Regions from separate parts of the Thauera chlorobenzoica genome, predicted to be linked through region 1. Evidence: predicted binding sites of a transcription regulator. Region 1 holds the regulator's gene; the other holds the start of a gene.
What was found. Region 1 encodes LexA, which represses DNA repair genes until DNA is damaged. Its sites were predicted from a motif close to ACTGTATNTANATACAGT; they were not measured.
Positions count from the first base shown of each region.

Region 2: the regulator LexA is predicted to act here: its motif matches at 8,934-8,951, upstream of recA (recombinase RecA).

Region 1 covers NZ_CP018839.1:3,082,764-3,093,831, reverse strand. The annotation lists gene Tchl_RS14430 (hypothetical protein) at 1-271, shown strand, start outside; gene Tchl_RS14425 (ankyrin repeat domain-containing protein) at 356-913, shown strand; gene Tchl_RS14420 (DNA-binding protein) at 1,181-2,269, shown strand; gene Tchl_RS14415 (HD-GYP domain-containing protein) at 2,404-3,129, opposite strand; gene Tchl_RS14410 (M61 family metallopeptidase) at 3,447-5,249, shown strand; gene Tchl_RS14405 (hypothetical protein) at 5,264-5,821, opposite strand; gene lexA (transcriptional repressor LexA) at 5,833-6,441, opposite strand; gene Tchl_RS14395 (peroxiredoxin) at 6,770-7,267, shown strand; gene Tchl_RS14390 (FKBP-type peptidyl-prolyl cis-trans isomerase) at 7,242-7,727, shown strand; gene Tchl_RS14385 (ABC transporter ATP-binding protein) at 7,931-9,970, shown strand; gene Tchl_RS14380 (transglycosylase SLT domain-containing protein) at 9,971-11,068, opposite strand, start outside.
Region 2 covers NZ_CP018839.1:1,647,226-1,658,293, reverse strand. The annotation lists gene rocD (ornithine--oxo-acid transaminase) at 1-2,093, shown strand, start outside; gene Tchl_RS07680 (sodium:solute symporter family protein) at 2,268-3,728, shown strand; gene ubiU (ubiquinone anaerobic biosynthesis protein UbiU) at 3,868-4,881, shown strand; gene Tchl_RS07670 (U32 family peptidase) at 4,931-5,827, shown strand; gene ubiT (ubiquinone anaerobic biosynthesis accessory factor UbiT) at 5,899-6,432, shown strand; gene thiL (thiamine-phosphate kinase) at 6,584-7,585, shown strand; gene Tchl_RS07655 (phosphatidylglycerophosphatase A family protein) at 7,753-8,235, shown strand; gene Tchl_RS07650 (CinA family protein) at 8,288-8,776, shown strand; gene recA (recombinase RecA) at 9,036-10,076, shown strand; gene Tchl_RS07640 (regulatory protein RecX) at 10,093-10,542, shown strand; gene lptB (LPS export ABC transporter ATP-binding protein) at 10,529-11,068, shown strand, end outside.

The DNA.
Region 1 (11,068 bases):
CAAAGGAACTGTTGTCGAAATCGGTCCGGCGAATAGCTTGAAGCGGCCTTCGTTCTATGACTGCAGGGCCGAGGCGTCCGACGCGGAAGGCGACAAGCCGTACGTGATGGTTGCGTTTCTGCGCAATGGCCACCCGTACGCGCGCGCCGCAAAGTTGCCTGCCGATGCGCAATTGCAGGTCGGTGACAAGGTGTATGTGAACTTCAAGGACTGCAACGCACCGATCCCGAAGCGCAGCTCATCAACATCTGACGAGAAGGACTTCAATTGATGCGCCTGTCGCGCGGGACGCCAGGGATTGTTGCGACGGATCAACGCCCCAAGGGTCCGGGTTCGCCTCGTCAGGACCAAGACGATGCATGACGACGTCCATCACGAAGCCTGGCGCGATCGAGTGGCCCCGGAACTGCTCGACGCGGTTCGCCAGGGCAAGATCCCGGAAGTGCTGAGATGGCTGGAGGACGGACTTCCCGCCGATTGGCAAGATACCGAGGGGTGCAGCTTGATCTTCCTGGCGGCATATCACCGTCGGTGGGCCGTTATTGACGGCCTGTTGGCGCACGGCGCATCAGTCGACCTGCCCGATCGTCGGGGATGGACGCCGCTCTTCTGGGCCGCTTTCAACGGCCATGCGGACATCGTTTCATTCCTGATCGGCCGTGGCGCCAATCCAGACGTGCGGAACGAGGACGGGGAGTGGCCCTTGTTCTGGGCCGTCTACAAGGGGCACACAGCAGTTGTCCGGCATCTCCTGATCGGCGGTGCGAAGCGGAACCAAATCGATGCGGACGGACACGACGAGCTCTGGCTCGCAAAAAATTTGGGCCGACAGGACATCGTTGCCATCTTGGAGGGGCCTCGAGGCCCGCGCCCAAACCGTGCCCTGCGTGGGACTTCGGACGAGGGCATTTGATTCGGCCTCTCCACCCTTGCTCGCCAGCCGCGCGGGGCCGGGAACAGCGGACCTCTAGGCAAGATCCTGGCAACAGACCCGGAACTGACCGCATTCCCGGTGCAGTTGTACCGAAAATCTCGTTCTTGCCCCAGAACGTGGCCAACAGGCGTGATAATCCGCGATTATCCCGTGTCGTAATATGCATTTTCATACGCGTACGATCATTGACAATAGTATGTACAGGCGTACCATGTAATACAGTACGTAAAAATCAGGGGTGTCGCGATGGCCAGAAGCGGGATCTACAAGTCCGAGGTGGTGCGGGCACGTGACGCGTTGCGCGCGCAGGGGCGACACCCATCGATCGACGCCATTCGGGTCGAACTCGGCAATACCGGCTCAAAGGCAACGATTCACCGCTACTTAAAGGAGATCGAAGAGGAAGAGGGCGGAACCGGCGGCACACAGGTTGCCGTGAGCGAGGCAATCCAGGACCTCGTCGGCAGGCTGGCCGGCCGCTTGCACGAAGAGGCCGATGCCCGGATCGCGGAGGCAAAAACCCGCTATACCGGCGAAATTGCCCAACTCAAGGACGCGCTCCGGCAGCAGCGCCAAGAGGGTGAAGCACTCAAGACCCAGTTGCAGCATACCGAATCCCTGTTGAGCGAGGAGAGTGACCGTCATCGCCAGACGGCACTCACGCTGCAACAGGAGACCGTGCAGCGCGCGCAGGCCGCGCAACAGGTTGCCGATCTGCAGTCACAACTGGCGCAAGGCGAACAGCACCGGCAATCACTGGAGGACAAACACCGTCACGCCCGCGAAGCCCTGGACCATTTTCGGCAGGCGGCCAAGGAACAGCGCGATCAGGAGCAGCGCCAGCATGAGCAGCAGACCCAGCACCTGCAGGCCGAACTGAGGCAACTGAATCAGACGCTCGGAACCAAACAGGATCAACTGACCGGGATCAGCCGGGACAACGCCCGCCTGGCGGCCGAGTTGTCGCAGGCCCATGCGCAGCTTCACCAGACTCAGACGGAGGCGCGATCGCTCCGAGACGAATTGTCGGTGGCCAAGGAAACCGGGCAACGCGTCGAGGCGCTGGGCCAACGCCTGGCGGAGCGGGAACTGCAGATCGAGGATCTGCTGCGCGGCAAGAGTGTGGTCGAAGCTACGCTCGCCGAACAGGCCGAACGTCGTCAAGCCCTGGAAATCGAGCTTGGGGCCGCCCGGGCGTCCTTATCCATACAGGAAAAAGTGATTGCGGACATGCATGCACAGCTTCTACGTCATGGCAGCCGCCGGAAACAAAGCGGCAAACAGGACCACGTCGCGGGAGTCGGCGAGAAAGCCGCAACGCCCACCGCACCATAATTAAACATTTAAAACATACGCTTACAGCTCGAAAGTCCTAATATTGGCTTCATCCCGGCGCCGCAGGAGCCAAAATCTTTTGTTGCAAAACAACGGTTTGCGGCGGATATGTACAGTTTTTCCCTTCATCCCGGTCATACCCCAAATTGGGTGCCGCTGGCGCACTCGAGCAGGCGGAACACTTGATCGTCGCCGAGAGGGGCGCGGTCGCTGCGCAGGGAGGTGACTGCATCAAAGAAATCTGCCACTGCGGTGATGCGGGCGCTCAACGGGGTGTTGGTGCCGAGGCGGCCCGCCGGGTAGCCGCTGCCGTCCCATTTTTCATGGTGATTGAGGACGATTTCGACGGCGAGCTCGTGCACGGGGGAACCCGCGTTGCCCAGAAGGCGGACACCGAGCAGGGGGTGGTCGCGCATGATGCGCCACTCGTCCGGACTCAGGCGGCCGGGTTTGAGCAGAATCGAATCGGGGATCCCCAGCTTGCCCAGGTCGTGCAGCGGTGCGGCATCGAAGAGCATGTCGCAGCGCTTTTCGGGCAGGCCCATGGCGTGTGCGAGGAGGGCCGACAGCGCGCCCACGCGCAGGCAGTGCTCGGGCGTGCCACCGTCCTTGAGCGCAGCGAGGAGGATCAGCCGGCGCAAGGCCTGGTGCTGCGCATCCGCGATCGCAGCCTGGGCGCGATCGCGTTCGGCAGCCACATCCTGCAGCTCCTGCGCCATGCGGAACATCTGCTGGTAAGTCTTGCCCGGATCGGCGTTGCCAGACGGCGCGGCGGTTTCAGGCGGCAGCGTGTCATCGCCCAGCGTGATCGCGGGGGAAAACTGCAGGGAGGGCGGGTGGGGCTGGGAGACTGGGGGCATGTGCATGGGCGGTGTGCGAGGCCGGAGTTTCTCGCCACGCCGAATATAGCCCATGGTCGATGGCGGAACTTCCGGGCGCGTGCCCCGGGTGTGCGCTTTTTCACACTGAAAGACAAGGAGTGGAAATCCTGCGCCCGGGGTCCCGAGCCGGCTTGCGCATGGGTTTGCTGCAAGCATCGAGCGCGATGCAGGTGTCTCGACGGAATGGCGGTGGCGTGGTAAGTAGCGTGCAGCCTTGTCGGCCATTTGCCTGCGCGCGGGATTCTGTCGCCATTCAGGGAAGTGGGGTTCAAATCGGTGCCAGAGAGAGTTTCTTGATGTCGTCCATGCCTTCCGTTGTCGAATACCACATCCGCCCTTCCAATCTGGGGGCGCATTTGTTCGCAGTGAACTGCACGGTAAGGACGCTTGATGCGTCCGGCCAGGTGTTCCGCCTGCCGGCATGGATTCCGGGCAGCTACATGATCCGTGAGTTCGCGCGCAACATTGTCAGCCTCCGTGCCGAGGCCGGCGGCAAGCCGTGCGCGGTGGAAAAAATCGATAAGCACAGCTGGAAGGTGGCGGCGCTGCCTTCGGGAACGAGCCTGACCCTGCATTACGAGGTCTATGCCTGGGATCTGTCGGTACGTTCTGCCCACCTCGATGCCACGCATGGTTTTTTCAACGGCAGCAGCGTGTTCCTTGCCCCCGATGGGTGTGCCGCCTTGCCCTGCACGGTGGTGATCGAGGCTCCCGAGGGGGCGCAATACCGTAGCTGGAAGCTCGCGACCGCGCTGCCTCCGGCACGGCCGGGCGGGGCGCGGGAGTTCGGGTTCGGGCGCTTTCGTGCGGCCGACTACGAGGAGCTGATCGACCATCCGGTCGAAATGGGGTGTTTCTCGAACGTGAGCTTCGATGCCGGTGGCGTGCGTCACGACCTTGTCCTCAGCGGCCGCCACGATTGCGACCTCGACCGGCTGGGGGCCGACCTGGCGCGCATCTGTGCCTGCCAGATCGAACTGTTCGGCGCTCCCGCGCCGGTGTCGCGCTATGTGTTTCTGGTCATGGTGGTGGGCGAGGGCTATGGCGGTCTGGAGCATCGCGCATCGACCGCGCTGATCTGCAGCCGTGCCGACTTGCCGTGGACGGGGATGGAAGGGCTCTCCGATGGCTACAAGGGTTTTCTCGGCCTGTGCAGCCACGAGTATTTCCACACCTGGAACGTCAAGCGCATCAAGCCGGCCGCGTTTACCCCCTACGAGCTCGGGCGTGAGAACTACACCCGGCTGTTGTGGGCGTTCGAAGGCTTCACCTCCTATTACGATGACCTGGTGCTGGTACGCAGCGGCGTGATCGGGGTCGAAGACTATCTCGAACTGCTCGGCAAGACGGTGTCGACCGTGATGCGCGGCAGCGGCCGCCTGCGCCAGAGCGTGGCCGAATCGTCTTTCGATGCCTGGATCAAGTACTACCGTCAGGACGAGAACGCGCCCAATGCCATCGTCAGCTATTACGCCAAGGGAGCGCTGATCGCGCTTGCCCTCGACCTGCAACTGCGCGCCGGCAGTGCAGGGCGCTGCAGCCTGGATGCGGTGATGCGCCTGCTGTGGACCCGGCATGGGCGAAGCGGTGTGGGGGTGGCCGAGGACGGGATCTTCGCCGCGGTACGCGAAGCCGGCGGGCCCCGGCTCGGTTCCCGCCTGGCGCGCTGGCTGGAGGCTGCGGTGGAGGGGACCGGGGATCTACCGTTGCCGCGACTGTTAAGGGATTTCGGCCTTGTGCTCGAGGCCGCGCCGGCAGGCAAGGCCCCCTGGTTGGGCCTGAAACTGGCGGCGGGAGAGGCCGAAGCGAAAGTCGCCAACGTATTCGACGGAGGGCCGGCGCAGGCGGCGGGCATTGCTGCCGGGGATGTGCTGCTGGCACTGGATGGGCTGAAGCTGAGCGCGAAAGGGCTGGACGGGCTGTTGGCGCGGCGCAGGGCGGGCGAACGGGTGGCGATTCACCTGTTCCGGCGTGACGAGCTGATGCAGTTCGAGCTCGTATTGGCGCCCGCCCCGACGGACAAATACAGCCTCAAGCTCGCTCCGCGGGCCGGCGCGGCGGCGCGGGCGCTGCGCGAGGGTTGGCTGGGACGGGCCTGAGCCTGTTGCTCGAGTCAGTTCCTGGCCGCGGTTGCCGGCAACAGCCGGGGGCGCCAGTAGCGCCAGGCGAGGAAGCCGGACAGGCCCGCCATGATCAGCCAGAACCCGACTCCCTGCCAGAAGGCGATCGGGTCGGTGGCGAGAAGATAGTCACGCGGCGGGCGTACGAAGTGGATGCGACCGCTTGCCAGGGCCTGGCCGGCGATGCCGGCTGCGGTTAGAGCGGGAGCGAACCAGACCAGCAGGCCGAGCGCGACGATGAGGCGATCGAGCCGGGGTGAGGGCCGGCGGCGCGGGCGGTAGACGCTGTCCACCCCGAACCATACGGCGAGCAGGAAGCCGACTGCTGCCGCCAGCGGGCCGAGTGCCATCGCCGCGCCGAGCAGGGTTGCTGCCGCCATGAAGGGCGCGCCTTCCATCGTGGCGACGGCGGGCCAGATTGTGCCGAGCCGGGAAAACAGCAGCCAGCAGGCCGGCAGGGTGAGCAGCGCGACGAGCAGATTGAAGAGGGCACGGCGGCGGGCACGATCTCCCGCCAAGGGAGCGGCGCTGTGGAGGACAGGGGCGGACATGGGTTCAGTGATCAGTGGTCCTTGCGGATCAGGCCGACCATGATGCCTTCGATGACCAGTGCCGTGTGCCGGGTGTCGACCACGATCGGGGCGTAATCGGGATTGGCAGGCAGCAGCTCGACGACGCTGCCCTTGCGCTGCAGGGTCTTGACGGTGACGTCGTCGTCCACGCGGGCGACCACGACCTGGCCGTTGCGTGCCTCGCTGCTGCGATGCACGGCGATCAGGTCGCCGTCCAGAATGCCCGCATCGCGCATGCTCATGCCGCGCACGCGCAGCAGATAGTCGGCCCTGGGCGAGAACAGGGCCGGATCGAGCTGATAGCGGGCCTCGACGTGTTCGGCGGCGAGAATCGGGCTGCCGGCAGCAACCCGGCCGACCAGCGGCAGGCCGAGTCCGTCGGCGAGGCGGATGCCGCGCGCACGGCCTTCCTCGAGCAGGATCGCGCCCTTGGCGACGAGCGCCCGCAGATGGGTTTCTGCGGCGTTGGGCGAGCGAAAGCCGAATGCGGTGCACACTTCGGCGCGGGTCGGAGGTCGGCCCTCGGATTCGACGCTGCTGCGGATGAAGTCGAGGATTTCCTGCTGGCGGGGAGTGAGGGTTTCGTTGCGGCTGCTCATCGGGCCTCCATGATCCAGCTGTAATTTTAAACAGCTTTCCTGGCGGAGCAAGGGAAATCCGCCCCGGGCTCGTTGCCAGGGCGGGGAGAGGGGCCGGGTGCTGCACCGCAGCCGTCGATGCACAGCGTCCGTTGATGCACTGCGTCTTGAGCCTTGCCGCAATCTGGGCTATTGCTTCAGCACGGTGTCGGCAGATGGCACCGGCGCGTCGACAAGCACAGGGAGATACGCCGTCATGCACCCTCCGCTCCGCCCCCCTCCCACGGCCCGTTCCGGTAGTGTTCGCCGGGGCTCTCGGCTAGAATCCCACCCACATCAGGGAGACATCATGCTGAAGAGCGGAGACATCGCCCCCGCTTTTTCATTGCCGGATGCAGACATGGAAACGTTCGATCTTGCATCGACCGCCGGTAAGCACCATGTGGTTCTCTATTTCTACCCTCGTGACAAGACGCCGGGCTGCACCCTTCAGGCTGCCGATTTCAGCGATCATGAAGACGAATTCACCCGCTACGACTGCATCGTGGTCGGAGTGAGCCCGGACGACTGTCTTACCCACGCCGAGTTCCGCGACGATGAAGGCCTGTCGATCCGGCTGCTGTCGGATGCCGATACCGAGGTGTGCCGGCTGTACAAGGTATGGCAGGAGCGGGAAGTCGACGGAGTGAAGAAAATGGGTGTGCGGCGGTCGACCTTCATCATCGACAAGCAGGGCAGGATTCGCCACGCACTCTACGATGTGACGCCCCGCGGTCATGCAGCTGCGGTTTTCGAACTGGTCAAGGAACTGGAATCACAGAATGGAAAACGAAATCGTCAAGAATAGCGTCGTGACGCTGCAATACACCGTGCGCGACCCGGACGGAGCCGTGATCGATGACGGCGCGCATCCGCTGGTGTATCTGCACGGTGGTTACGACGGTATCTTCCCGATGCTGGAAGAAGCCCTCCACGGCAAGAAGGTCGGCGACACGCTTCAGGTGAAGCTGCAGCCCGACGATGCCTTCGGCGAGTACGACGAGGAACTGATCATGGTCGAGGACGCCAAGCTGTTCCCGGACAACATCGAAATCGGCATGAGCTTCGAGCGTGTTTCCGATGATGGCGAGGAAGACCAGGTCTATCGCATCACCGAAATCGCCGAGGGCAAGGTCGTGGTCGACGGTAATCACCCGCTCGCCGGCGTGGCCCTGATGTTCGACATCACCGTTGCCGAAGTCCGCCCGGCGACTGCCGAGGAAATCACCCACGGCCATGTGCACGGCCCTGGCGGTCATCACCACTGAGCACTGCAAGGGCCGCGTGTGCGGCCCTTTTTGCGCCCGGATGCATGTTTTCGCCGAGGTCTCGCGATGCCCGGCGGCGGCCACCGGGCGCGCAGCGCATCGTACTGACCCGGCTTTTCGGCAAAGGCATGAACGCTTCTTCTTCCCCACCCCTTGCCCCTCCCTCTGTCGAGCCCCTTGCAGCGGCGTCGTCGGCTGTGCCGTTGCTGCAGGTTTCCGACCTTGCCGTGGTGATCGGGCGGGAGGGGGGCGAGATCCGTCCGGTCGATGGGGTGAGCTTCGAGATCCATGCGGGTGAGACTTTTGCCCTGCTCGGCGAGTCCGGCTGCGGCAAGTCGATGACCGCGCTTGCGCTGACCCGACTGCTGCCCGACGCCGGTCGCGTCGCCGGCGGCGCGGTCCGGCTGGAGGGGGAGGATCTGCTGGCGCTGCCCGAGTCGGCGATGCGCCGCGTGCGCGGCGGGCAGATCGGCATGATCTTCCAGGAGCCGGCCACCAGCCTGAACCCGGTGATGACGGTGGGAGCGCAGATCGCCGAGGCGCTGTCCTGCCATGGCGTGCACGGTGCGGCGCTCGATGACGACGCCTGCCGCCTGCTCGAGGCGGTCGGCATTTCCGCTCCCGAACGTCGGCTGCAGGATTTCCCCTTCCAGTTTTCCGGAGGAATGAAACAGCGCGTGATGATCGCGATGGCGCTGGCCGGCCAGCCGCGGCTGCTGATCGCCGATGAGCCGACAACCGCGCTCGATGTCACCATCCAGGCCCAGGTGCTCGATCTGCTCGCCACCATCCAGCGCGAGCGGGGGATGGGGATATTGCTGATTTCCCATGATCTCGGGGTAGTCGCGCGGATGGCGCACCGGGTCGGGGTGATGTACGCCGGTGAACTGGTCGAAACCGGTAGCCGCGCCCATTTTTTCAGTACGCCGCTGCATCCGTATGCACGCAAGCTGTTTTCCGCCCTTCCCGGCGCGGCGCGGCGTGGCGCCCCGCTGGATGCGCCCGAAGGCAGCGTGCCGGCGCTCGACCGGCGTTTTCACGGTTGCCGCTTCGCCGAGCGCTGCCCGACCGCCTTCGACCGCTGTGACGACGAGGCGCCGCCTTGGCATACGGTGGGGGCACAGGCGGTGCGTTGCCACCTGTATGAAGGCGTCAGCGTGCCGCGCGGCCTCGACACAGCGGTTCCGCCTGTCGCTGTCCCTCGCCCGTACAGCACCCGGCCAGTGCTCCAGGTCAAGGATCTGGTCGTGCATTTTCCGGTGCGCAAAGGCCTGCTCAAGCGCACGGTGGCCCAGGTGAAGGCGGTCGATGGCGTCAGCCTGGATCTGGCCGCAGGGCGCACGCTCGCGCTGGTCGGGGAGTCGGGCTGTGGCAAGACCACCGTGGGCAAGGCGATCCTGAAGCTGATCCCGCCCACCGCCGGCGAGCTTCATCTCGATGGCGAGAACATCACCGCACTGCCGGCTTCGGCCCTGCAGTCGATGCGGCGTACGGTGCAGATGGTTTTCCAGGATCCCTTCGCCTCGCTGAACCCGCGCATGCGGGTTGGCGAGATCATCGAGGAGGGCATGGTGGCGCTCGGCGTCGAGTCCGATGCCCAGGCCCGCCACGCCCGGATCGGCGAACTGCTCGAGCATGTCGGGCTGGCGGCGGACATGCGCTGGCGCTATCCGCACGAGTTCTCCGGCGGCCAGCGCCAGCGGATCGCGGTGGCTCGTGCGCTGGCGGTGTCGCCGCGGGTGATCGTGTGCGATGAACCGACCAGCGCGCTCGATGTTTCGGTGCAGGCCCAGTTGCTCAACCTGATGCGCGATCTGCAGCGCAAACATGGGCTGGCCTATCTGTTCATCACCCACAACCTGGCCGTGGTCGAATATCTGGCCGACGAAGTGGCGGTGATGTATCTCGGCCGGATCGTCGAGGAAGGCCCGGTCGAGCGCGTCCTGAAGGCGCCGCTCCACCCTTACACCCGGGCCCTGCTGGCGGCGGTGCCGCGGCTCGACGGCGAGGTGGCCGCGGCCCGCGGCGGGGAAGGCTGGGCCGGGGGGGGCGATGTGCTGGAGGCGCCTGCCGGTGGGAAGACCCTCGCCGATCTGCCCTCGCCGCTCGCCCCCCCTGCCGGTTGTCATTTCCACCCCCGCTGCCCGCATGCCACCGACGTCTGCCGGATCAGCTATCCGCCGGTCGCCGAGTTCGGCCGGGGGCATCGCGCGCGCTGCCATTGGCCACGGCGAGGAGGCTGATCAGTGCCGGCTGCCGGCTTGGCGCTGTGGTTTTCTGCCGGTTCTGGCCGCAGTGCCGCGGGCTGCGGATCCGGAGGGGGCGAGCTGCGGCTGACGGCTCCGCGCGTCGGTGGATCCGAGCTTCAATCCCGGCTGACGCGCCACCGCCGCGGCGAAAGGCAGCAGCTGGCTGACTTCCAGCGCCCCCTCGGGCTCGACTCCGTCGGGCACGAGCAGCGCATGGCCGGCTCCCGGCTTGCTCGCCGGGGTGAGGCCGTTGAGTTTGCGCAGCTGGGCGAGGCTCAGCCCGTGGCGCACGGCTACGGCGTCCAGGCCCTCGCCAGCGGTCAGTACATGCATGCGCCAGCCCTTGCCGCTGCGGGCCAGTTCGGCCAGCCCTTCCTCGAGTTGTTCGGCGCGGTCGGTGGGGACCACGAAGGTTTGCCCGGGCAGGGTGATCGCCGGCCGGTTGAAGCCCGGGTTGAGCGCGAGGAATTCATCGAGCGGCATTTCCGAGAGCCGGGCGGCGGTTGCCAGGTCCACTCCGACCGGCGCGTCGACGGTGACGAAGTGCAACTCGTTGGCGACGTAGGGGAGCTCGAAATGGAACAGCTCGGGTTCGGCGACGATGTTCTTGATCGCCTGCAGCTTGGGAAGGTAGTTGCGAGTCTCTTCCGGCATGCGCAGGTGGGAGTACTCCTGCGCCAGGCCTTCATCGGCGTTGCGCCGCAGCGCGCGCTGCACTGCCCCTTCACCCCAGTTGTAGGAAGCCAGCGCGAGGTGCCAGTCGCCGTGCATGTCGTAGATGCGTTGCAGGTAGTCGAGGGCGGCCTGGGTCGAGGCGATCACGTCGCGGCGCTCGTCCACCCAGCTGTCCTGGGCGAGGTTGTAGTGCTTGCCGGTCGATGGGATGAACTGCCACAGCCCGGAAGCGTGGGCGGGCGAGTAGGCCATCGGGTTGTAGCTGCTCTCGATCATTGGCAGCAGGGCGATCTCGGTGGGCATGCCGCGACGTTCGAGTTCGTCGACGATGTAATACAGGTAGAGTCCGCCACGGGCGAATACCTGCTTCAGGAATCCGGGACGGTTCAGAAAGAAGGCCTGCTGGTCGATCACCCG
Region 2 (11,068 bases), 1.4 Mb from region 1:
CGGCGCTCGGCGCTCCGCATGCCGGCCCTGCGAGCGCACCGGAAGCGCTACGCGAGGGTGCCGTGGCGCAGCGCCTGAACGCGATCGGGGTCGCCGCCGAATGGCTCGACCCCCTGCATCCGCTGCCGCCGCCCTCGCCAGCGCCCGACATGCACAGCCGGATCGAGGCCTGCGCCAGCTTTGCACGCTGCCTTGCCGACCGCCTCGCGGCCTTGCCCGCTGGCCGTTTCCCGCTCGTGCTCGGCGGCGACCATGCGATCGCCACCGGCACCTGGCGCGGGCTCGGGCGGCGATGCGGGCGCGCCCCCGGACTGATCTGGGTCGACGCCCACCTCGACAGCCACACCGAGCGCAGCACCCATTCGGGCAACATCCACGGCATGCCGCTGGCTGCCCTGCTCGGCACCGGCCACCCGTCCCTCACCGCGATCCCCGGACCGGCGCTCGACCCCGCGCGCACCTGCATCATCGGCGCGCGCGCCTGGGAGCCGGAAGAGCAGGCCTTGCTCGCGCGCCTGGGCGTGCGCGTGTTCGAGATGGCCGAGATCGATCGCCGCGGCCTCGCCGCGGTGTTCGCCGAGGCGATGGCGATCGCGCGCGCCGACCCCGAGGCCGGCTTCGGGCTCAGCCTCGATCTCGACGCGCTCGACCCACAGGCCTTCCCCGCGGTGACCTGCCCGGAGGCCGACGGCCTCGACCCGCGCGCCCTCGCCGAGGCGCTGATGCGCCTGCGCACCTGCCCCGACCTGGTCGGGCTGGAAATCGTCGAATACCGCCCCGACCTCGACCCCGAGCGGCACGGCGCACGGTGGATCGCGGAATTCGCCGTCGCCGCCCTCGGCCCTGACGGCACCAGCCTGCAGGCCAGGGAAAGGCGTTACGGCGCCGCCAACTACGCCCCGCTCCCGGCGGTATTCCAGCGCGGCGAGGGCGTCTGGCTGTGGGACGTCGATGGCCGGCGCTACCTCGACATGATGAGCGCCTACTCGGCGGTGAGCTTCGGCCACAGCCACCCGCGCCTGGTAGACGCGCTCGTCACCCAGGCGCAGCGCCTGGCGCTGACCTCGCGCGCTTTTTTCAGCGACCGCCTGCCGGTCTTCCTCGAGCGCCTGTGCACCACCTTCGGCTTCGAGCGCGCGCTGCCGGTCAATACCGGGCTGGAGGCGGTGGAGACCGCGCTCAAGGCCGCGCGCAAGTGGGGCCACGAGGTCAAGGGCATCGCCCCCGAGCGCGCCCGGATCATCGCCTGCGAGGGTAATTTCCACGGCCGCTCGATCGCGATCATCGGCCTGTCCTCCAACGCGCGCTACCGTGCCGGCTTCGGCCCCTTCCCCGCCGGGCTCGAGCGTGTGCCCTTCGGCGACGCCGACGCCCTCGAAGCCGCGATCACGCCCGAAACCGCGGCGTTCCTGGTCGAGCCGATCCAGGGCGAAGGCGGCATCATCGTCCCGCCCCCGGGCTACCTGTCGCGCTGCGCCGAGATCTGCCGCCGCCATCACGTGCTGCTGATCGCCGACGAAGTGCAGACCGGGCTCGGCCGCACCGGCCGCCTGCTCGCCTGCGAGCATGAAGGCGTGCGCCCGGACGGCCTGATCCTGGGCAAGGCGCTCGGCGGCGGCCTGCTGCCGGCCTCCGCCTTCCTCGCCGACCGCGCGGTGATGGACGTATTCCGCCCCGGCGACCACGGCTCCACCTTCGGCGGCAACCCGCTGGCTGCCGCGGTCGGCACCGAAGTGCTCGCCCTGCTTGCCGAAACGCGTCCCTGGGAGCACGCCGAGCGCCTCGGGGCGAAGCTGATCGCACAACTGCGCCAGGCGAAGCTTCCCGGCGTTCGCGAAATCCGTGGTCGCGGCCTGCTCGTCGGCGTCGCCCTCGACCCGGCATTCGCCGATGCCGGCGAAGTCGCCGAACGTCTGCTCACCGCCGGCATCGCCACCCGCGACACCAATGGCAACGTGGTCCGCCTCGCCCCCCCCCTGGTGATCGACGAGGACGTGCTTGACGCTGCCGCACAGACCATCATCACCGTGCTGCGCACCTATCCCGGCCCGCACACCAGCGTGCCGCACCCGCATCCGGCCTTCATCCAGTGAGCCCTGCCCGCCGCCGCGGACCGGCGCCCTGCCCGCCGCGGCGGCGGCACGCCCCGGGCCGCCTGCGTCTCGACACCCCCCGAAGGGCATTCTGTTGCTAAACTCGCGCGCACTTTTTCCGCTCGACACTCCTGCCCACCCCGCGCAGATGCACCACCACGAAGGGCTCCCACCATGCTGCTCTGGCTTGTCGTCGCCTATCTGATCGTCTCCATCGGCATCGGCCTGTATGCCGCCACCCGGGTGCACAACGCCCGCGACTACATCACCGCCGGGCGCAACCTGCCGATGGTGGTAGTGCTGGCGATGGTGTTCGCCACCTGGTTCGGGGCCGAGACCGTGCTCGGCATCTCCGCCACCTTCCTCGAAGAGGGCTTTCGCGGCCTGATCTCCGATCCGCTCGGCGCCTCGGTGTGCCTGGTGCTGTTCGGCCTCGTCTTCGCCCGCCCGCTGTACCGCATGAACCTGCTCACCCTGGGCGACTTCTTTCGCATGCGCTACAACCGCAGCACCGAGCTGGTGCTGTCGATCTGCATCGTGCTGTCCTACCTGGGCTGGGTCGCGGCGCAGGTCACCGCGCTCGGCCTGGTGTTCAACGTGCTGTCGGCCGACGTCGTATCGATGAACGAAGGCATGCTGATCGGCGCCGGCGTGGTGCTGGTCTATACCCTGTTCGGCGGCATGTGGTCGGTGGCAATGACCACCTTCGTCCAGATGATCGTGATCATCCTCGGCCTGCTCTGGGTGACCTGGATCGCCGGCGACATGGCCGGAGGCTTCGAGACGGTGATTTCCAGAGCTGCGGCCGAAGGCAAGTTCGACTTCCTGCCCACCCTCGACATCGTCGACCTGATCGCCTGGATCGCCGCCTTCGCCACCATGGCGCTGGGTTCGATCCCGCAGCAGGACGTCTTCCAGCGCGTCAATTCATCGAAGAACGAGACCGTCGCGGTGTGGGGCACGACGCTCGGCGGCGTGAGCTACTTCTTCTTCGCCGCAGTGCCGCTGTTCCTCGCCTACACCGCCAACATCATCGACCCCGCGATGGTCGAGCGCCTGATGGCACAGGACTCGCAGCTGATCCTGCCGACCCTGATCCTGCAATACATGCCGTTCTACGCCCAGGTGATCTTCTTCGGCGCCCTGCTGTCGGTGATCATGAGCACTGCCTCGGGCACCCTGCTGGCGCCCTCGGTGACCTTCTCCGAAAACGTCCTCCGCGGCTTCCTGCCGGGCATGAACGACCGCCAGTTCCTGTGGAGCACGCGTCTCACCGTGGTGCTGTTCACCGCGCTGGTCACCTGGTACGCCACCGCCACCGAATCGAGCATCCACGAGATGGTCGAGAACGCCTACCGCGTGACCCTGGCCGGCGCCTTCGTGCCCCTTGCCGCCGGCCTGTTCTGGCGGCGCGCGAACAACCTGGGGGCGGCGCTGGCGATCGTGCTCGGCCTGGCGACCTGGCTGCTGCTGGAGAATTTCGTCGCCGAAGGCGATGTCGAGCCCCAGCTCTACGGCCTCGCGGCGAGCGCCCTCGGGATGCTGATCGGCGGCTACCTCGGCGCCCGCCCCCACCACCGCCCGCACATCGGCGGCCACCACGCCGCCGCAGGCACCTATCACCAACCGCGCTGAGCGGCACTCCGCCCCTCTGGCAGGCGCCTTGCCGCAACCTGCCGAGCGGACAACCACGGCAGCGTTTGATGGCGATCAACGCGAGGCGGGCGGCGGTGGACTATGGTTGCAGGGTTCTTCTCCCCCGCTCCCGCACACCATGACCGTCCGCCCCCCGATCGAGCTCGTCTGCCCCGCCGGCAGCCTGCCGGCCCTCAAGACCGCCATCGACCACGGCGCCGATTGCGTCTATCTCGGCTTCAAGGACGCCACCAACGCGCGCAACTTCACCGGCTTGAATTTCGATCCGGCGCAGATGCGCGAAGGCATCGCCTACGCCCACGCCCGCAGCCGCAAGGTGCTGCTCGCGCTCAACACCTACCCGCAGGCCGGCAACTGGTCGAGCTGGACCGCCGCCATCGACCGCGCCGCGGAATTCGGCCTCGATGCGCTGATCCTCGCCGATCCCGGGCTGATGGCCTACGCCGCCAAGACCCACCCGGGTCTGCGCCTGCACCTGTCGGTGCAGGGCTCGGCCACCAGCTACGAGGCGATCAACTTCTACCACGAGCGCTTCGGCATCCAGCGCGCGGTGCTGCCGCGGGTGCTCTCGCTCGCCCAGGTCGAGAACGTCATCGCCAACTCGCCGGTGGAAATCGAAGTGTTCGGCTTCGGCGGCCTGTGCGTGATGGTCGAGGGCCGCTGCGCGCTGTCGGCCTATGCCACCGGCGAATCGCCCAACTGCAACGGCGCCTGCTCGCCGGGCAAGCACGTGCGCTGGGAAGACACCCCGCAGGGGATGGAAACCCGCCTCAACGGCATCCTCATCGACCGCTTCGCCGAGGGCGAGCGTGCCGGCTACCCGACGCTGTGCAAGGGCCGCTTCGAAGTCAACGACGAGACCTATTACGCGCTCGAGGAGCCGACCAGCCTCAACACCCTGGAGCTGCTCCCCGAACTGGCCCGCATCGGCATCCGCGCGATCAAGATCGAGGGCCGCCAGCGCAGCCCGGCCTACGTCACCCAGGTCACCAAGGTCTGGCGCGCCGCGCTCGACAAGCTGCGGGCGGGGCCCGAATCGTTCACCGTGCTGCCGGCGTGGATGGCCGAGCTCAACAAGGTCTCGGAAGGCCAGGCCCACACCCTGGGCGCCTATTACCGCCCCTGGAAGTGAGCCCGCGCCGCGCCCTGCCGTACAACCCCGATTCAACGAGACTCCAACGATGAAACTCGCCCTCGGCCCCCTGCTCTACTACTGGCCGCGCCAGAGCGTGCTCGATTTCTACGCCGGCCTCGCCGACAGCCCGGTCGACAGCGTCTATCTGGGCGAAACCGTATGCTCGCGCCGCCATGAGCTGCGCCTCGACGACTGGTTCGAAGTCGGCCACATGCTCGCCGCCGCGGGCAAGGAAGTGGTACTCAGCACCCAGGGCCTGATCGAATCCGAATCCGACCTCAAGGCGCTGCGCCGCATCGTGCGCCAGACCGACTTCCGCGTCGAAGCCAACGACATGGGCGCGGTACGCCTGCTCGCCGAAGCCGGGGTGAAGGACTGGGTCGCCGGCCCGACCCTGAACATCTTCAACCCGCACACCCTGCAGCTGCTGATCGACACCGGCGCCACGCGCTGGGCGGTGGCCCCCGAGCTGTCCGGCGCCACCCTCGCCGAGCTGCGCGCCGGCCTCGCCGCGCCGATCGAGACCGAAGTCTATGCCTACGGCCGCCTGCCGCTGGCGCACTCGGCGCGCTGCTTCACCGCCCGTCACTTCAACCTGCAGAAGGACACCTGCGAGTTCCGCTGCCTGTCGATCATGGACGGCATCACCTTGCGCACCCGCGAAGGCGAACCCTTCCTGACCCTGAACGGGGTGCAGACGCAGTCGGCGCGGGTGCACAACCTGCTCGGTGACCTGCCTGCGGTACGCGCGCACAGCGAAGTGCTGCGCATCAGCCCGCAGGGTGCCGACACCGCCCGGGTGGTCGCGCTCTTTCGCGCCGCGCTCGACGGCGACACGACCCCGGCCGAGGCCCTCGCCGCCAGCCGCGCGTGGATGGTCGCCGAGCCCTGCAACGGTTTCTGGCACGGCCGCGCCGGCGTCGAACAGTACGTGGCGGCCTAAGCGCCGCCGCCCCGGCCCAGATCCCCGATCGACTCATCCCCGCTTCAAGCCCATCCCGCCGGAGAATGACGATGCCCGCGCTCCCCGCCCTGCCCCGCCCGTCGATGCTGTCCGCACTGCTGCCCGGCAGCCTGCGCCAGCGCATCGGCGCGCGCCTGAACGACTTCCGTGTGCCGAGCTTCACCGTGCCGGCGCCGATCGCCCGGATCGTCGCCCGCCTGCCGCAGCAACCGCCCACCCACGCCCTGACCCTGGCGCTGAATCTCGCCCTCGGCCGCATCCTGCCGCGCGACGCGCTCGAGCCGCTGACCGGCCGCCATCTGCAGATACGCGTGCTCGACGCCGGCCTGCGGCTCGATTTCACCCTCGCCGCCAGCGGTTTTTGCCGTGCCGCCGCAACCGCCAGGCCCGATCTGGTGATCTCCGCCACAACCCGCGACTTCCTCGCCCTGGCGTTGCGCGAAGAAGACCCCGACACCCTGTTCTTCAGTCGCCGCCTGCGCATGGAGGGCGACACCGAGCTCGGCCTGCTGGTCAAGAACACGCTCGACGCGGTGGACTGGGACGCCCTCAAGACCAAACTGGTCGGCCGCCGCAGCGGCTGAGCGCACCACGCGGGCGGCTGCGCGCCGCGCTTCCGGGCAGAGTACACACGCATGCTCCGGCCGGAAGCACGCGCTCACACCCCGCGGCGCCTGCGGTAAGCTTGCTGCCCCCTTACCGGGCGCCGTCCGCGCGCCGCACGCCAGCCACCTCATGCCCCTCGTACCACCCCCCCCACCCTCCGCCCCTGCCGCCCCGGTGTCGGAGTTCGACCTCATCCGGCGCCATTTCGACCGCGCCGCGCACCACACCGACCTCGCCGTCGGCGACGATGCGGCGCTCTTCCGCGCCCGCCCCGGCATGCAGCTCGCCGTGTCCACCGACATGCTGGTCGCCGGCACCCACTTCCTGCCCGACACCGACCCCGAAGACCTGGGCTGGAAGACCCTTGCCGTCAATCTCTCCGATCTCGCCGCGATGGGCGCCGAGCCGCGCTGGGCCCTGCTCGCCGCCGCCCTGCCGGCGGCCGACGAGGCCTGGATCGCCGCCTTCGCACGCGGCCTGTTCGCCTGCGCCGAAGCCTTTGCGGTCGACCTGGCCGGCGGCGACACCACCCGCGGCCCGCTGACGTTGTCTGTCACCATCATCGGCGAGGTGCCGCAGGGACAGGCGATCACCCGTGCCGGCGCCCGCGCTGGAGACGATCTGTGGATCTCCGGCCAGCCCGGCCGCGCGGCGCTCGGGCTGGCAGCGCTGCGTGGTGAAGTCGAGCTGAACCCGGCGGCACGCGCCGACTGCATCGCCGCCTTGCAGCGCCCGCAGCCGCGCGTGGCGCTCGGCCTCGCCCTGCGCGGGCTGGCGAGCGCGATGCTCGACGTCTCCGACGGCCTGCTCGGTGACCTCGGCCACCTCCTCGAACGTTCCGCCAGCGGTGCCGTGATCGACGTCGCCGCCCTGCCGCTGGCCGCACTGCGCCGCACCGGCGCCGGCGACGAGCACTGCCGCCGCAGCCTGCTGTCCGGCGGCGACGACTACGAGCTGCTGTTTACCGCCCCTGCCACCGCCCGCCCCCGGATCGAAGAGCTCGGCCGCCGCCTCGCCCTGCCACTGCATCGCATCGGCACCCTGACCGCGGCCTCGGGCGAACTGTGGCTGCGCGAAGCGGACGGCACCCTGGCGGCGACGACGCGCACCGGCTACGATCATTTCGGCTGAACCGCGTCACCCGGAACGCAACCGGGCACGGGCCGCGGCGGTTCGCCACCGACCACCGGCTTCGCCCCGTGCGCGGTGCGCTGACCCGGTTCCGCCGATGCCGTTTTGGTGATGCCGTTCTTCGGCCCGCCCTTGTCCAACTCGACCACACCGCCCCTCGACCCGCCATGCGCCCGACTCCCCGCCTGCTGATGAGCCACCCCGCCCACTTCATCTCCCTCGGTTTCGGCGCCGGGCTGTCCCCCTGGGCGCCGGGCACGGCAGGCACGCTGCTGGCGTGGGCACTCTACCCGCTGATCCGCGCGCCGCTCTCCGAGTTCGTCTTCCTCGCCCTCCTCACCGGCCTGTTCGTCGCCGGCACCCTCGCCGCCGAGCGCACCGGGCGCGCGCTCGGCGTACCCGACCATGGCGGCATCGTCTGGGACGAGATGGTCGCGACCTGGCTGGTGCTGCTGTTTACGCCGCAGGGCCTGCTCTGGCAGGCCATTGCGGTGGCGCTGTTCCGCTTTTTCGACATCGTCAAGCCGCCACCGGTGCGCTGGGCCGACCGCGCCTTCAAGGGCGGCTTCGGCGTGATGCTCGACGATCTTTTCGCCGCCGGCTACACCCTGCTGGTGCTGGCGATCCTCGTTGCCCTCATCGGCGCCTGAACCCCGCCCGGCCCCATCGCCGCACGGAAACCGCAATGGAGCACTGCCCGCGATGACCGACCCCGAACTCGATGCCCTCGCCCGCCGCCTGGGTGACACGCTTGCCGCGCGCGGCTGGCGCCTCGCCACCGCCGAATCCTGCACCGGGGGCGGGATCGCCGCCGCGGTGACCGCGATCGGCGGCAGCTCCGCGTGGTTCGAGCGCGGCTTCGTGACCTACTCGAACGAAGCCAAAACCGACATGCTCGGGGTATCGCCGCAGACCCTCGCCGCACACGGCGCGGTCAGCGAGGCGACCGTGCGCGAAATGGCCGAAGGCGCGCTCGGGCGCAGCCGGGCCGAGATCAGCATCGCCGTGTCGGGCATCGCCGGCCCCAGCGGCGGCAGCGCCGCCAAACCGGTAGGCACGGTCTGCCTGGGCTGGGCGGCGAAAGGCCAGCCTTCCCGGAGCGAAACCCTGCACTTCGCCGGCGACCGTGAAGCCGTGCGCCGGCAGACCGTCCTCCGTGCCCTGCGCATCCTTATCGAGCTCGCTGCCTGAGCGCTGCCCACATGCCGCCCGGGCCCCGACTGCGGCGGCAGGGACGCCCAGTCTATCTTGATGGCATATACTGGGCGGCGCGCCGGACGCCATTGTGCGGCACGGCGCCGATGGTGCCCCCCGGCCTCGGGGAGGGCGCCGGTCGCACGCCCCGTTTGCTGTATTTTCATACAGCTAATACACTGTCGCCAGCGGCCTGCCCCACCGCACGCCTGCAACCTTTGTGCCATAATCCGCCAACCACACAGGAACGACCTCCATGGACGACAACAAGGCCAAGGCCCTCGCCGCCGCGCTTTCGCAGATCGAGAAGCAGTTCGGCAAGGGTTCGATCATGCGCATGGGCGACGGCAACGTCGAACGCGACATCCAGACCGTGTCCACCGGCTCGCTCGGGCTCGACATCGCGCTGGGCCTCGGCGGCCTGCCGCGCGGCCGCGTGGTCGAGATCTACGGCCCCGAATCCTCGGGCAAGACCACGCTGACGCTGCAGGTCATCGCCGAGATGCAGAAGCTCGGCGGCACCGCGGCCTTCATCGACGCCGAACACGCGCTCGACGTCGGCTACGCCGAAAAGCTCGGCGTGAACATCGAAGACCTGCTGATCTCCCAGCCCGACACCGGCGAGCAGGCGCTCGAGATCGCCGACATGCTGGTGCGCTCGGGCGGGGTCGACATCGTCGTCATCGACTCGGTCGCGGCGCTCACCCCGAAGGCGGAGATCGAGGGCGAGATGGGCGACCAGCTGCCCGGCCTGCAGGCGCGCCTGATGAGCCAGGCGCTGCGCAAACTCACCGCCAACATCAAGCGCACCAACACCCTGGTGATCTTCATCAACCAGATCCGGATGAAGATCGGCGTCATGTTCGGCAGCCCGGAAACCACCACCGGCGGCAACGCGCTCAAGTTCTACGCCTCGGTGCGGATGGACATCCGCCGCACCGGCACGATCAAGAAGGGCGACGAGGTCGTCGGCTCCGAAACCCGCGTCAAGGTGGTCAAGAACAAGGTCGCCCCCCCGTTCAAGGAAGCGCATTTCGACATCCTCTACGGCGAAGGGATCTCGCGCGAGGGCGAGATCATCGACCTCGGCGTCGACCACAAGATCGTCGACAAGTCGGGCGCCTGGTACGCCTACCAGGGCGACAAGATCGGCCAGGGCAAGGACAACTCGCGCGAGTTCCTGCGCAACAACCCGGCGCTCGCGCGCGAAATCGAGAACAAGGTGCGCGCCGCGGTCGGCCTGCCCGGGCTGGCGGCGACAGGCGTGCAGCCGGCCGCGGCCGCGGCCGAGGCCTGACCGCGCCGGAAAAGCGATGGGCGAGCCGAGCCTGCGCGAGCGCGCACTTCGCCACCTGGCCCGGCGCGACCACTCGCGCGCCGAGCTGACGAAGAAGCTCGCTGCCCACGGCAGCGCCGACGAAATCGAGGCCCTGATCACCCGCATGGGCGAGCTCGGCCTGCAGTCCGACGCCCGTTACGCCGAAGCCTTCGTGCGCAGCAAGGCAGGCCGCTTCGGCAATGCGCGCCTGCGCCTGGAGCTGGGCCGGCGCGGCATCGCCCGCGAGCTGATCGAGCAGGCCCTCGCAAGCGAATGCCCGGCCGCCGACATCGAGCGTGCGCGCGCCGTACTCCACAGCCGCTTCGCCCAGGCGCCCGCCGACGCCCGCGCCTGGGCGCGCCAGGCGCGTTTCCTGCAAACCCGCGGTTTTGCACCGGAGTTGATCCGCAAACTGCTGAAAGAGCCCTACGATGAGTCTGCTTAAGGTCACCGGCCTGCAAAAGCGCTACAAGGCGCGCACCGTGGTCCACGACGTCGGCTTCGAAGTCGGCGCCGGCGAAGTCGTCGGCCTGCTCGGCCCCAACGGTGCCGGCAAGACCACCTGTTTCTACATGATCGTCGGCCTGGTGCGTGCCGACGGCGGCCAGATCGAACTGGACGGCGCCGATCTCACCCATCTGCCGATCCACGCCCGCGCCCGCCTCGGCCTGTCCTACCTGCCGCAGGAAATGAGCGTGTTCCGCAAGCTCAGCGTGGCCGACAACATCCGCGCCGTACTCGAACTCCAGGGCGAACGCGACAGCCGCCAGATCGACGCCCGCCTCGACGAGCTGCTGCACGAGCTGGGGATCAGCCACCTGCGCAACAACAGCGCGATCTCGCTGTCCGGCGGCGAGCGCCGGCGCTGCGAGATCGCCCGGGCGCTGGCCACCGACCCGCGCCTGATCCTGCTCGACGAACCCTTTGCCGGGGTCGACCCGATCGCCGTCATCGATATCCAGAAGATCATC